DNA from 3 places in the Catenibacterium mitsuokai genome. Region 2 is predicted to be linked to each of the others. Evidence: predicted binding sites of a transcription regulator. Region 2 holds the regulator's gene; each other region holds the start of a gene.
What was found. Region 2 encodes Rex, which represses fermentation and respiration genes when NADH is low (regulators of the CRP and FNR family bind a similar motif). Its sites were predicted from a motif close to GTGAANNNNTTCAC; they were not measured.
Positions count from the first base shown of each region.

Region 1 (4,297 bases), 970 kb from region 2:
CCTGGAAATGTTCATGATCAACAGGCTTCATTAAGATATCCTTAATATGTAATACACCAACAATCTCATCACCCTCTTCTGAAAGAACAGGTAAACGAGAATATTGTGATTCCTGTAATACAGCAACCACTTCATCATAAGTCGCATCATAATCAACTGTAGCCACGTGAATACGTGGTGTCATGATTTCTTTAATATCAGTATCACCAAAATCAAAGATATTATGCATCATTTCTTTTTCTTCATCTTCTAATACACCTTCTTCATGAGACACGTTTACAATTGTTTTTAAGTCTTCTTCAGAAAGTGTAGGTTGTGGATCAATATTACCACCTAATATATGAATCAAGCCATGAGACACAGCTGTTAAGATAACGACAACTGGTGTAAATATGAAATTTATTAATTGAATAAAGCGACAGAATCTATAACATAATGCTTCTGCTTTACTTACAGCTAAAGTCTTTGGTGTAATTTCACCAAAAATAAGAATCATTAACGTAACAAACCCTGTTGCAACCGCAACACCTGTTCCTTCATTACCAAATACACTAATTACAAATGATGTAGTCAATGAAGAAGCTAAAATGTTGACAAGGTTATTGCCTACTAGAATTGTACTTAACAAATGATCTGTATCTTCTAAAAGATTAGAAACAATTAAAGCCTTGGCGTGATGAGGATCCTCTTCATCCTCACTTACAGTCTTTACTCTAATCTTAGAAACAGACATAAATGCAGTTTCTGCACTAGAAAATAAGCCTGACAATCCTATCAATATAATAAAAATAACAACCATCATTATCTGACTCGAGTCCACGACACTATCATACTCCTTTAATAACTATATTGAGTGCTATATACAAAAGCACAAGTCTATTATACATTTTTTATAAGAAACATCAATAAAAAACAAAAAGGAGGAACAAATGTTCCTCCCAATGAATGATTATTATTTAAGTAATGATCTATATAATGCTTCAATATCTTCAACTGAAGTATCTCTTGGGTTACCAGGACGGCAAGCATCAGCATATGCATCCTTAGCTAACTGAGGAATATCTTCTTCCTTAACAACACCCTTAAGAGTCATTTCGATACCAACATCTTCACCTAACTTCTTAACAGCATCTACAGCAGCTTTACGGTATTCTTCCTGAGTCATACCATCTACACCTTCAACACCCATTGCCTTAGCGATATCTTTATACTTTTCACCAGTATATTCAGCATTGTATTCCATAGTTGTTGGAAGTAAGATTGCACAAGCTTTACCATGAGGCATATCATAGTAAGCACTTAATGTATGAGCCATAGAATGGTCAACACCTAAACCTACGTTAGAGAATCCCATACCAGCAACATACTGACCTAAAGCCATACCTTCACGTCCTTCAGCAGTGTTTTCAACAGCACCTCTTAATGAACGAGCGATGATTTCGATAGCTTTAATATGGAACATATCTGAAAGTTCCCAAGCACCTTTAGTAATATAACCTTCAATAGCATGAGTTAAAGCATCCATACCTGTAGCAGCAGTTAATCCTTTTGGCATTGAAGACATCATTTCTGGGTCAACAACAGCAACTACTGGAATGTCATGATTATCTACACATACGAATTTACGTTTCTTTTCAACATCAGTAATTACATAGTTGATTGTAACTTCAGCAGCAGTACCTGCAGTAGTAGGAACAGCGATGATTGGAGCACAAGGATTCTTAGTTGGTGCAACACCTTCTAATGAACGTACATCAGCAAATTCAGGGTTTGTAATGATGATACCGATTGCTTTAGATGTATCCATTGAAGATCCACCACCGATAGCTACGATACAGTCAGCGCCTGCTTCTTTAAATGCAGCAACACCAGTCTGTACGTTTTCGATAGTTGGGTTTGGTTTAATATTGCTGTAAAGAACATATTCAATACCAGCTTCATCTAATAAATCAGTTACTTTCTTAGTAACTCCAAACTTTACTAAATCAGGGTCAGAAGCAACAAATACTTTCTTAAATCCTCTTGCTTTAATTTCTTCAGGAACAGCTTTAATAGCACCTGCTCCATGATAACTTGTTTCATTTAACATGAACTTATACATGATTATCAATCTCCTTTTAATTAACTTTTCTGAACTCATGTTAACACTGTAAGTGTTATCATTCAAGTGACAGATAAGTAGATTTGTCACTTTGTGAATAATTTTACAAAAACTTGTTAAAAAAAAGACAATCGATTTCTCAATTGTCATTTCATTCCCTAAATATTCAATTTTACTTACGCTTACTTTAATTGACAGATTATTCAGTAACTTTCTTTTTTGTAGCTAATACAACTGCTGCTAAAGCACTGACTAATAATAATGAAGCATATAATGCAATATTCATAGTATCACCAGTTTTTGGTGCTTCTTTCTTAGTAGTAGTTGTAGTTGTTGTACCTTTGTTTCCTGCAGGTTTTGTAGGTGTAGTAGGCTGAGCTGGTGTAGTAGGAGTTACAGTTGGTGCTGGAGCCTTTACTGAAGTTTCTACATACATAGACTTATATTTATCCTGACCGTTTAATTCGAATGCAAAAGCAAATTCAATTTTAGAATACTTTGTCCAATCTACTGAAATCTGGTTTGTAAAAGTATCATCCCAAGTTTTTGCATTTTTTAATGCATCGTTAGTAAATGTGACCTTACCTTTACCTTCTTCATTTACTTCTACCTTAGATGAAACACTGATAATAGGCATTGCTGCGTCGTCTGCACCATAAACATACATTTCCTGAGGATAAACTGCTCCACCTTTAGCATCTACTTCAAAGACAATATCACTATCCCCTGTCCATTTAGGTGTAAGTAAAGTGATTTCTGGTTCATAAGCTGCAGGTGTAGTTTCAGGTGCAGGTGTGGTTTCAGGTGCAGGTGTAGTTTCAGTTACAGCTGGAGTTTCTCCAGTGACTACTGCATCTTCTGCAAATACTGCTGTAGTAGATAATGCTGATACTGATAAAGCACAAGCGACTAACATAGTCATCAATTTCTTGTTCATAATCGTTTTCTCCTTATTTGATTTGTCCCAAAAAGAAGTCTTTTCAACTTTTCTAATAATGCAAAAAAGGCATAGAATATCTATTAAGAATAAATAATTCATGTCGATACACTATAAGTTTGTCAAAAAGATCAGAGTGTCCCTTCATATGTATTTCTTCTGTCCATCATAAGCGTAAAAATGTTTATACATAATTGTCTACCCTTCTTATAGATTACTTATGTAATCCTTTTCAAGACTTTTGTTATTATACTATTTTATTTTAACAAAACTTGAAAAGCAGCATAAAAGAACAGTATTTAGAACGAATGTTGTATTATGCAAAAAAGAGACCTTATTTCAGATCTCTTAATAGTTCATCTAACTTAGGTGGTAATGCTTCTATCAGCATATCAGCTAATTCTTCAGGCTTCAGCTTATATCCCCCTGTTGCCCAATCTACAGTCATAGTAATAGACCCATGACAATACATTTCCAATAAGAATTCAATATCTGATGGGATATTATTACCTAGCTTTCTCTTAATAATATTCTGATAGAAAGTGAGAATACAGTTATAATCATAGTTTTCTACATTATTATAATCTTTAGATTTAAATGCTTCTTTAAAGAATACTCTATCATGATAAATAAATTCAAATTTCTTAGTAAGCCCTTCTCTTAAAGTTTCACTATTGCCAATCTGTAAGAAAGACTTATCCGCTAATACTTCAAAATACCAGTTCACAAGATCATATTTATCGCGAAAATAACGATAAAATGTCTGTCTAGTCTTACCGCTTATTTCCACAATATCAGTCACTGTGATCTTATCAAGAGACTGATGATTCATCAATTGTTTGATGCATTCTGCAAATACATATCGTGTATCTCTCAAGATTCTCACCACCTTTGCAACATTATAACAAACCTATCTACAAAAATAAAGAAGACAACCCCCATAGAGGTTGTCTCTTAATGATTAAAGTTCGATATCACAAAGTTCTGAAGCTAAACCGATGTATGAAGAAGGTGTCATATCTAATAAAGTCTGACGGTCTTCATCACTTAACTGTTCTAGGCTCTTTGCGAATGCCTGAATATCTTCCTGAGAAATATTCTTACCACGAGTTAAGGCCTTAAGTGTATCATAAGCATCTGGTACACCATATTTTCTTAACATTGTCTGAATAGGTTCTGCAAGAACTTCCCATTTTTCATTTAAGTCTTTTGCAAGCTTTTCTTTATTTACAACACACTTAGCTAAGCCGCCAGTTGTT
Region 1 is NZ_CP102271.1:1,818,094-1,822,390, forward strand. It holds gene NQ499_RS09550 (HlyC/CorC family transporter) at 1-802, opposite strand, end outside; gene fucO (lactaldehyde reductase) at 953-2,101, opposite strand; gene NQ499_RS09560 (sortase B protein-sorting domain-containing protein) at 2,301-3,038, opposite strand; gene NQ499_RS09565 (TetR/AcrR family transcriptional regulator C-terminal domain-containing protein) at 3,373-3,915, opposite strand; gene purB (adenylosuccinate lyase) at 4,000-4,297, opposite strand, start outside.
Region 1: fucO (lactaldehyde reductase) is a predicted target of Rex. The motif match lies at 2,195-2,208, and genes of this name have one in related genera.

Region 2 (4,297 bases):
TTTTGGTAAACGTATTGGAGAAACAATCTTTCCCCATTCTATTATCACATTAACAGGGGATCTAGGGGCTGGTAAGACAACATTCACAAAAGGAATAGGGCAGGGACTTGAAATCAAGAAAATTATCAATTCTCCTACTTTTACTATTGTGAAGGTTTATTCTGGACGTATGACCCTTTATCATTTTGATGCATATCGCCTAGAAGGGGCAGATGATGATTTGGGATTTGAAGAGATGTTTGAAGATGATGGCTTATGTGTGATTGAATGGCCACAGTTTATTGAAGACATTATTCCAGAAGAAAGATTAGAAATTGAAATAATAAAGAATGAAGATGAAACACGTTCTTTAAAGCTTCATCCTATTGGTGAAAAATATGAGAACTATGTGAGGGAGGTTACACATGATTAGTTTAGTGATGGATACATCAAATAGTTATTTAGCTGTAGGCTTATTTCAGGATAATATGTGTCTAGAAGCCTTCCAGGAAAAAGGTTCTAGAAGACAATCAGAAAAAGCAATTCCTACATTAAAGGAAGTACTTGATCGTCATCATATTGCATTAAAGGATGTGAATGAGATGATTATTACATCCGGACCTGGCTCTTATACAGGTGTCAGAGTCGCAATGACTATCGCAAAGACACTTGCTGCAGTGTCTGATGTGAGAATTAAATCAGTCAGTTCTTTAGCTGCTTATGCTGGTATGAGTCAAGCATTAAGTGTTATTGATGCAAGAGGACATAAGGTCTTTGTTGGTGTTTATGAAAATGGTCTTCCTTTAATTAAGGAACAGGTCGTGGCTTTAGAAGACTTTGCCCAGTTACGTGCTGAATATGGAGACTTTGAACTTGTAGGTGAAATAGGCTGTCTAGGGTTAGATGAAAAAGAATGTGATCTTTGTGCTAATATCTATGCATTAGGACAGATGGCTGATCCAATTGAGAATGTTGATTTATTAGTGCCAACTTATATTAAAGATGTTGAGGCTAAGAAAGCATGTTATTAAGAGAAATGCAGGAAGAAGATCTTGATGAGATTGAAAGACTAGAAGGGTTATTATTTAGCCCTGCATGGTCTAAAGAAGATTTTCTTCATGAACTAAAAACAAATGATTATGCTCATTACTATGTTCTTGTAGATGACAAAATTGTTGGTTATGCAGGATTCTGGTATGCTTATGAAAACTGTGAACTGACTACAATTGGTATTGATCCAAATTATCAAGGAAAAGGCTTTTCTAAGGTATTGATGGATTATGGATTAAAAGAAGGACATAATAAGGGGTGTATTAATTATAGTTTAGAAGTGCGTGTATCGAATGAACGTGCGATTTGTTTATATAAGAAGTATGGCTATGAGATATGTGCTATACGTAAAGATTATTATGCAGACCATGAGGATGCTTATCTCATGGTAAGAAAGGAGGAAAAATAATGGCTGTTATTCTAGCTATTGAATCAAGCTGTGATGAAATGAGTGTTGCAATCCTAAAGGATGGAAAAGAGTTATTAAGTCATGTTGTTGCATCACAGATTGATATCCATAAACAATATGGTGGGGTTGTTCCTGAAATTGCCAGCCGTAAACATGTTGAATGTGTCAGCACTGTTTTAAAGGAAGCATTAAAACAGGCAGAAATCTCTTTAGAGGAGATTGATGCAATTGCAGTCACAAAAGGACCAGGACTTGTAGGTTCTTTACATGTTGGTATGCAGGAAGCCAAAACATTGGCTATTTATTTAAACAAGCCACTTATTGGTGTACATCATATTGCGGGGCATATTTATGCTAATGAACTAGTGAATGATATTGAATATCCTGCAATGGCTCTTGTTGTTTCAGGAGGACATACAGAACTTGTTTATATGAAAAAGGAATTCTCTTTTGAGGTCATCGGCACAACATTTGATGATGCAATTGGTGAAGCCTATGACAAGGTAGGACGTGTTCTACATCTTCCATATCCTGGAGGACCTGTTTTAGACAAAATGGCGCATGAGGGAACTCATAGCTATACACTTCCAAAACCACTTGATGATGGAAGCTATAACTTCAGCTTCAGTGGCTTAAAGAGCGCTGTCATCAACTTAAAGCATAATGCAGACCAAAGAGGAGAAGAAATCAATGGCAATGACTTAGCATGTTCATTCCAGGATGTGGCTATGGATACGATTGCTTCTAAAGCCCTAGCTGCTGCTCATGATCTTGGTGTAAAGCAGATTATTGTAGCAGGTGGTGTGAGTGCAAACAAAGGTCTCAGAGAAAAAATGAGTACAAGTGATATTCCTGTTATTTTTCCACCATTGAAGTATTGTACAGATAATGCCGCAATGATTGCATCTGCTGCAAGTATCATGTATAAATACAATATGTTTGCCCCTTTGGACTTATCTGTTAAGCCAGATTATGACTTAGAGGCAGAAAGTGTAGGAGACAACTATGAGTAGTGAAAAGAAACAGAAAATTTCACGTGCGACGATGACACGTTTTCCTGTTTATTTGAAGGCTTTAAGAGTTATGGGACATGAAGGTAAAGAGAACTTCTTATCGAGTGAACTTGCGGAAGTTACTCATATCCAGGATACGACTATCCGTCGTGACTTTGGCTTTTTGCCTCAGAAGAATACACTTGGCAAACGAGGTTATGGTTATGATACAAAAGAGATGATTGAAACACTCAGTGACTTCTTAGGTTTAGGACTTGATGAACCAATTATTTTGATTGGTGTAGGCAACTTGGGATCAGCTATTTTGAAATATAACCGCTGGAAATATACAGTTGGACAGATTGTCTGTGCTTATGATAAGGATGCTAATATTGAAGGTGAACGTTTTGGTGTCAAGATTCATAAGAGTGATGATTTGGAAAAAACATTCCCTAAGGACTGTAAGATTGCGATTCTTGCGATTTCTGATAATGTTCAGGAAATGGTGGATCGCTTAGTTGCATTAGGGATTAAAGGCATTGTAGACTTCACCCACTCTCATTTTATTGTGCCTCAGGGAGTAGAGGTACAGAATGTGGATGTTGTTGTCGCAATACAAGAATTAGAATTAAAGATGAAATCAAATACAAAGGAGTAAGAAGGATGTTTGAATTTATGACAGTAAGAGAACTTTATGAAATCTGTCGTGCAGATAACGCTGTAGAAACAGATAACGTAGAGTATGTTGAATTAGAAGGATGGGTAAGAACAAATAGAGATAGTGGTAAACTAGGATTCATCGCATTAAATGATGGTTCTTATTTTAGAAATTGTCAGGTTGTTTATTTAGAAGAAAAATTAAAGAACTTCGATGAAGTTTCACATATCGCAACTGGTTCAGCTATTCATGTACTAGGTAAGTTAAAATTAACACCTGATGCAAAGCAGCCATTTGAAGTAGAAGCCACTGAAATCATTCTTGAAGGTGACTGTGATAGTGATTACCCATTACAGAAGAAGAGACACTCTTTTGAATTTATGAGAGAAATCCCTCATTTAAGACCAAGAGCAAATTCATTCTACGCCATCTTCAGATTAAGATCTGTATTATCTATGGCTATTCATGAATTCTTCCAGGATCAGGGATTCGTCTATGTACATACACCAATCATCACATCTAACGATGGTGAAGGTGCTGGAGAAATGTTTAGAGTAACAACTATTGATGATACTGATTTCTCTAAGGATTTCTTTGAAAAAGAAGCCTACTTAACAGTAACTGGACAGTTACATGTAGAAGCATTCGCTATGGCATTTAGAGATGTTTATACTTTCGGACCAGCATTCAGAGCTGAAAACTCAAATACATCAAGACATGCGAGTGAATTCTGGATGGTAGAACCAGAAATCGCATTTGCGGACCTTGAAGATGATATGTGTTTAATTGAAGAAATGGTTAAATACTGTATTCAGTACTGCTTAGATAATGCTCCAGAAGAAATGAAATTCTTTGAACAGATGGTTGACCATGACTGTATCAACCGTATCACAAAGGTTAGAGATTCTCACTTTGCACGTATGACCTATACAGAAGCTATTGATCATTTATTAAAGGCTGATGTGAAGTTTGATAACAAGGTTGAATGGGGTATTGATTTAAATGCTGAACATGAACGTTATATCTGTGAAGAAGTTGTAGGTGGTCCTGTATTCTTAACAGATTATCCAAAAGAAATCAAAGCATTCTATATGCGTTTAAATGATGACAACAAGACAGTTGCAGCATGTGACTTATTAGTACCAGGCATCGGTGAATTAGTTGGTGGTTCACAGAGAGAAGAACGTTATGATGTTCTAGAAAAGCTAA
Region 2 is NZ_CP102271.1:848,822-853,118, forward strand. It holds gene tsaE (tRNA (adenosine(37)-N6)-threonylcarbamoyltransferase complex ATPase subunit type 1 TsaE) at 1-412, shown strand, start outside; gene tsaB (tRNA (adenosine(37)-N6)-threonylcarbamoyltransferase complex dimerization subunit type 1 TsaB) at 405-1,010, shown strand; gene rimI (ribosomal protein S18-alanine N-acetyltransferase) at 1,001-1,438, shown strand; gene tsaD (tRNA (adenosine(37)-N6)-threonylcarbamoyltransferase complex transferase subunit TsaD) at 1,438-2,451, shown strand; gene NQ499_RS04285 (redox-sensing transcriptional repressor Rex) at 2,444-3,088, shown strand; gene asnS (asparagine--tRNA ligase) at 3,094-4,297, shown strand, end outside.

Region 3 (4,297 bases), 250 kb from region 2:
TCTATCCTGAATATAAGGGGAAGATTGCTGAAGTGATTACATTTAATACAAAATTTGTACAAAATGCGATAGATCGATTCAGCAAAACAGACAGTTATCCCCAAATAGCTATCAGTGTAGATATGCTAGATACAGGAATAGACGTACCAGATATTGTGAATCTTGTGTTCTTTAAGAAAGTAAGAAGTAAAGCAAAATTCTGGCAGATGATTGGAAGAGGAACAAGACTAAGAAAAGACTTGTTTGGTCCAGGAGATGACAAGAAAGGATTCTTGATATTTGATTACCTAGGAAATATGGATTACTTCAGAGTAGACCAACGCCCTGAGAAATCAGGCATTATAGAATCACTCTCTCAGCGTATCTATAAGTTACGTGTTGATATTCTTTATGCACTCGAACAAAATGCATCCAATCAGGATTATGTAGATGAAATCAATAAACAGATCAAAGAGATGTCAGGTTATATTCAAGGACTTAATGAAGACAGTTTTAATGTAAAGCTTCATTTAAAATATGTACATCAATATAAAAATCCAGATAACTGGAATAATCTCAATGAGATGGATACACACTATATTAAAGATGAATTATCTTCTCTTGTTGTGATTCATGATGAAGATAAACGAGCAAAGTTTTTTGATAGACAGTTGTATATGATTGAAATGGCATATCTCAATCATTATGATGCAAGTCAGGTCATCAATAAGGTTATTATGATTACTGATGAATTGTATAAAAAACAAACTATACCTGATATTGCGGATAATGCGGAATATTTGAAATGTGCCAAAGATCCTGATTACTGGAAGACGGCCAACTATTTTGATCTAGAAGTACTACGTGAGAAAATTAGAAATCTAGTTAAATACTTAGATGTTGGCCCAAAGAGAGATCCTATAGATACACACTTTGAAGATGAAATCATTGAAACAAAGATGAATGATGCTTTCTATAATGATGAAGGATTAGAAAACTATAAAGAGAAAGTCCAGCATTATTTAAAAGCACATGAAGATGATGAGGCTATCTATAAGCTCAGACATAATCAAGTCATTACTCCAGATGAGATGAAACATCTAGAAAACTTATTATGGATAGACTTAGGAAGCAAAGACGATTATCGATTACACTTTGGTGATACACCTATCACTAGATTAATTAGAAAGATTGTAGGATTAGACAGACAAGCCGCTATGGCTGAGTTCTCACGTTTCTTAGATGATCAGAGTTTGAATTCTAGACAGATTCACTTTGTAGAGTTATTAGTAGATTATATTGTGAAGAATGGTTTCATTGAAGACAAGAAGGTCTTATTACAAGATCCTTTCAAGTCAATTGGTAGTATGAGTGCCTTATTTAAGGATAAGATGAATGTTGCGAGAGAGATTTTAAAGACAGTAGATACATTCAGCGAAAGATGCTAGAAGAAAACGTTCACATTTTTGAGAGTATTCTATCACTATAAAAAATATTTATAATTTAAATTTTTGATAAAAACTAAGCATAAAAATAGCTAATCGGATATCCCTAAACTGCAAACGTTTTCAGTAAATGCTATGTACAAATTGTGTAAATTTTCACAAAAGTATGCTTGTTTTTTCACAAGAAGTCATGTATAGTGAACTTACAAAATATGAAGAAGAAATATTTTGGTCAATGGAGGATATAAAAATGGCTGATAAGAAAGTCGAAAAGAAAGTTGAAGAATGGACAGAAGAAAAGACTGATGCTTGCATTGATGAGTTAGTTAATAACGCATTAACAGCATTAGACGAATTCGAAGGTTTTGATCAGGAAACTGTTGACTACATCGTAGCAAAGATGTCAGTTGCTGGTCTTGATAAACACGGTGTTCTTGCAGAAGCTGCAGTAAAAGAAACTGGCCGTGGTGTATTTGAAGACAAAGCTGTTAAGAACTTATTCGCTTGTGAATATGTTACTAACAACATGCGTCATACAAAGACTGTAGGTATTATTAATGAAGATCCACTTACTGGTATCACTGAAATCGCTGAACCAGTTGGTGTTGTTTGTGGTATCGTTCCAGTAACAAACCCAACTTCTACAGTTATCTTTAAGTCTTTAATCGCTATGAAGACTAGAAACCCAATCATCTTCTCATTCCACCCAGGTGCTCATGACTGTTCAGTTATGGCTGCTAAGGTAATGTTAGATGCTGCTGTAAAAGCTGGTGCTCCTAAGAACGTAATCCAGTGGTTACCAATGAAAACTATGTATGCAACTAGTGCATTAATGAATCATCCAGGTGTTGCTACTATCTTAGCTACTGGTGGTAACGCAATGGTTAAGGCTGCTTACTCTTGTGGTAAACCTGCTTTAGGTGTAGGTGCTGGTAACGTTCCTGCATACGTAGAAAAGTCTTGTAAAATCAAAATGGCAGCAAACGATATTTATTTATCAAAATCATTCGATAACGGTATGATTTGTGCATCTGAACAGGTAGTTGTTGTAGACCACGAAATCTATGATGAATTCAAGAAAGAACTTGGTCGTTATCATGTACATTTCTGTAATGCTGAAGAAAAGAAGAAACTTGAACAGTTCATGTTCGGTGCAACAGCATACAGTGAAAACGTAAATGAAGCTCGATTAAACAGCATCGTTCCAGGTAAGAACGCTACTTGGATCGCTGAACAGGCTGGTTTCAAAGTATCTGATGATATTCAGATCTTAGTTTGTGAAGTTAAGGAAATCGGTCCTAACGAACCAATGACTAGAGAAAAACTTTCTCCAGTATTAGGTATGATCAAAGCAAACTCTACTGAAGATGGTATTGAAAAGGCTGCTCAGACTGTTGAATTCAACGGTTTAGGACATTCAGCTGCAATCCATACTACTAATCATGAAATTTCTAAAGCATTCGGTAAGAGAATCAAAGCTATCCGTATTATTGAAAACGCTCCATCTACATTCGGTGGTATCGGTTCAGTATACAACGCATTCTTACCTTCATTAACACTTGGTTGTGGTTCTTATGGTCATAACTCAGTATCAAACAACGTAAGTGCTATTAACTTACTAAACATTAAGAGAATAGGGAGACGTAACAACAATATGCAATGGGTTAAACTTCCTCCAAAGATTTATTTCGAAAGAAATTCAATCAGATATCTTAGAGATATGAAGGAAATGAAGAAAGCAATGATCGTTACAGACAGAGGTATGTATGACCTTGGTTATGTAGGAAAGATCGAAGACGTTATCAGAAGAAGACGTAACAAAGTAGACGTTGACTTATTCATCGACGTTGAACCAGATCCATCTTTAGATATGACTCTTAAGGGTCTTGAAATCATGAAGAGCTTCCAGCCTGATACAATCATTGCTATCGGTGGTGGATCTTCAATGGATGCTGCTAAAGTTATGTGGTTAATGTATGAACATCCAGAAGTTAACTTCGATGACATCAAGCAGAAATTCATGGATATCAGAAAGAGAGCATTCAAGTTCCCAGAACTTGGTAAGAAAGCTAAGTTAGTATGTATCCCAACTACTTCAGGTACAGGTTCAGAAGTAACTCCATTCGCAGTTATCACTGATACTAAGGAAAACAAGAAATATCCATTAACTGACTACGCTTTAACTCCAACAATCGCAATTGTTGACCCTGAATTCGCTATGTCTATGCCACCAAGAATCGCTGCTGATACTGGTATCGACGTATTAACTCATGCTATTGAAGCATATGTTTCAATCTTAGCTTCTGACTTCACTGATGGTTGGGCTAAACAGGCTGTTAAGTTAGTATTCGAAAACCTTGAAAAGTCAGTACTTGAAGGTGATCCTGATGCTAGAATCAAGATGCATAACGCTGCATCAATTGCAGGTATGGCATTCGCTAACGCATTCTTAGGAATGAACCACTCATTAGCTCATAAGATCGGTGGAGAATGGCATATTCCTCATGGACGTACTAACGGTATGTTATTACCACATGTAATCAGATACAATGGTACAGTTCCAACTAAGTTAAACATCTGGCCAAAGATTGAAGACTATAAGGCAGATAAGAAATATAGAGAATTAGCTGAATTAATCGGCTTACATCCAAAGACTGATGCAGAAGGTGTTGAAATGTTCGCACAGGCTGTTGAAAAGTTATGGGTAAAAGTTGGTGGTGCTGTAAACGTTAAGTCACAGAACATCAGCAAAGCTGATTGGGAAGAATCAGTACATAGAATCGCTATGAACGCATACGAAGACCAGTGTACTCCTGCTAACCCAAGAATGCCTATGGTTAAAGATATGGAAACTATCCTAGAAACAATCTACG
Region 3 is NZ_CP102271.1:603,056-607,352, forward strand. It holds gene NQ499_RS02945 (DEAD/DEAH box helicase family protein) at 1-1,427, shown strand, start outside; gene adhE (bifunctional acetaldehyde-CoA/alcohol dehydrogenase) at 1,675-4,297, shown strand, end outside.
Region 3: adhE (bifunctional acetaldehyde-CoA/alcohol dehydrogenase) is a predicted target of Rex. The motif match lies at 1,571-1,584, and genes of this name have one in related genera.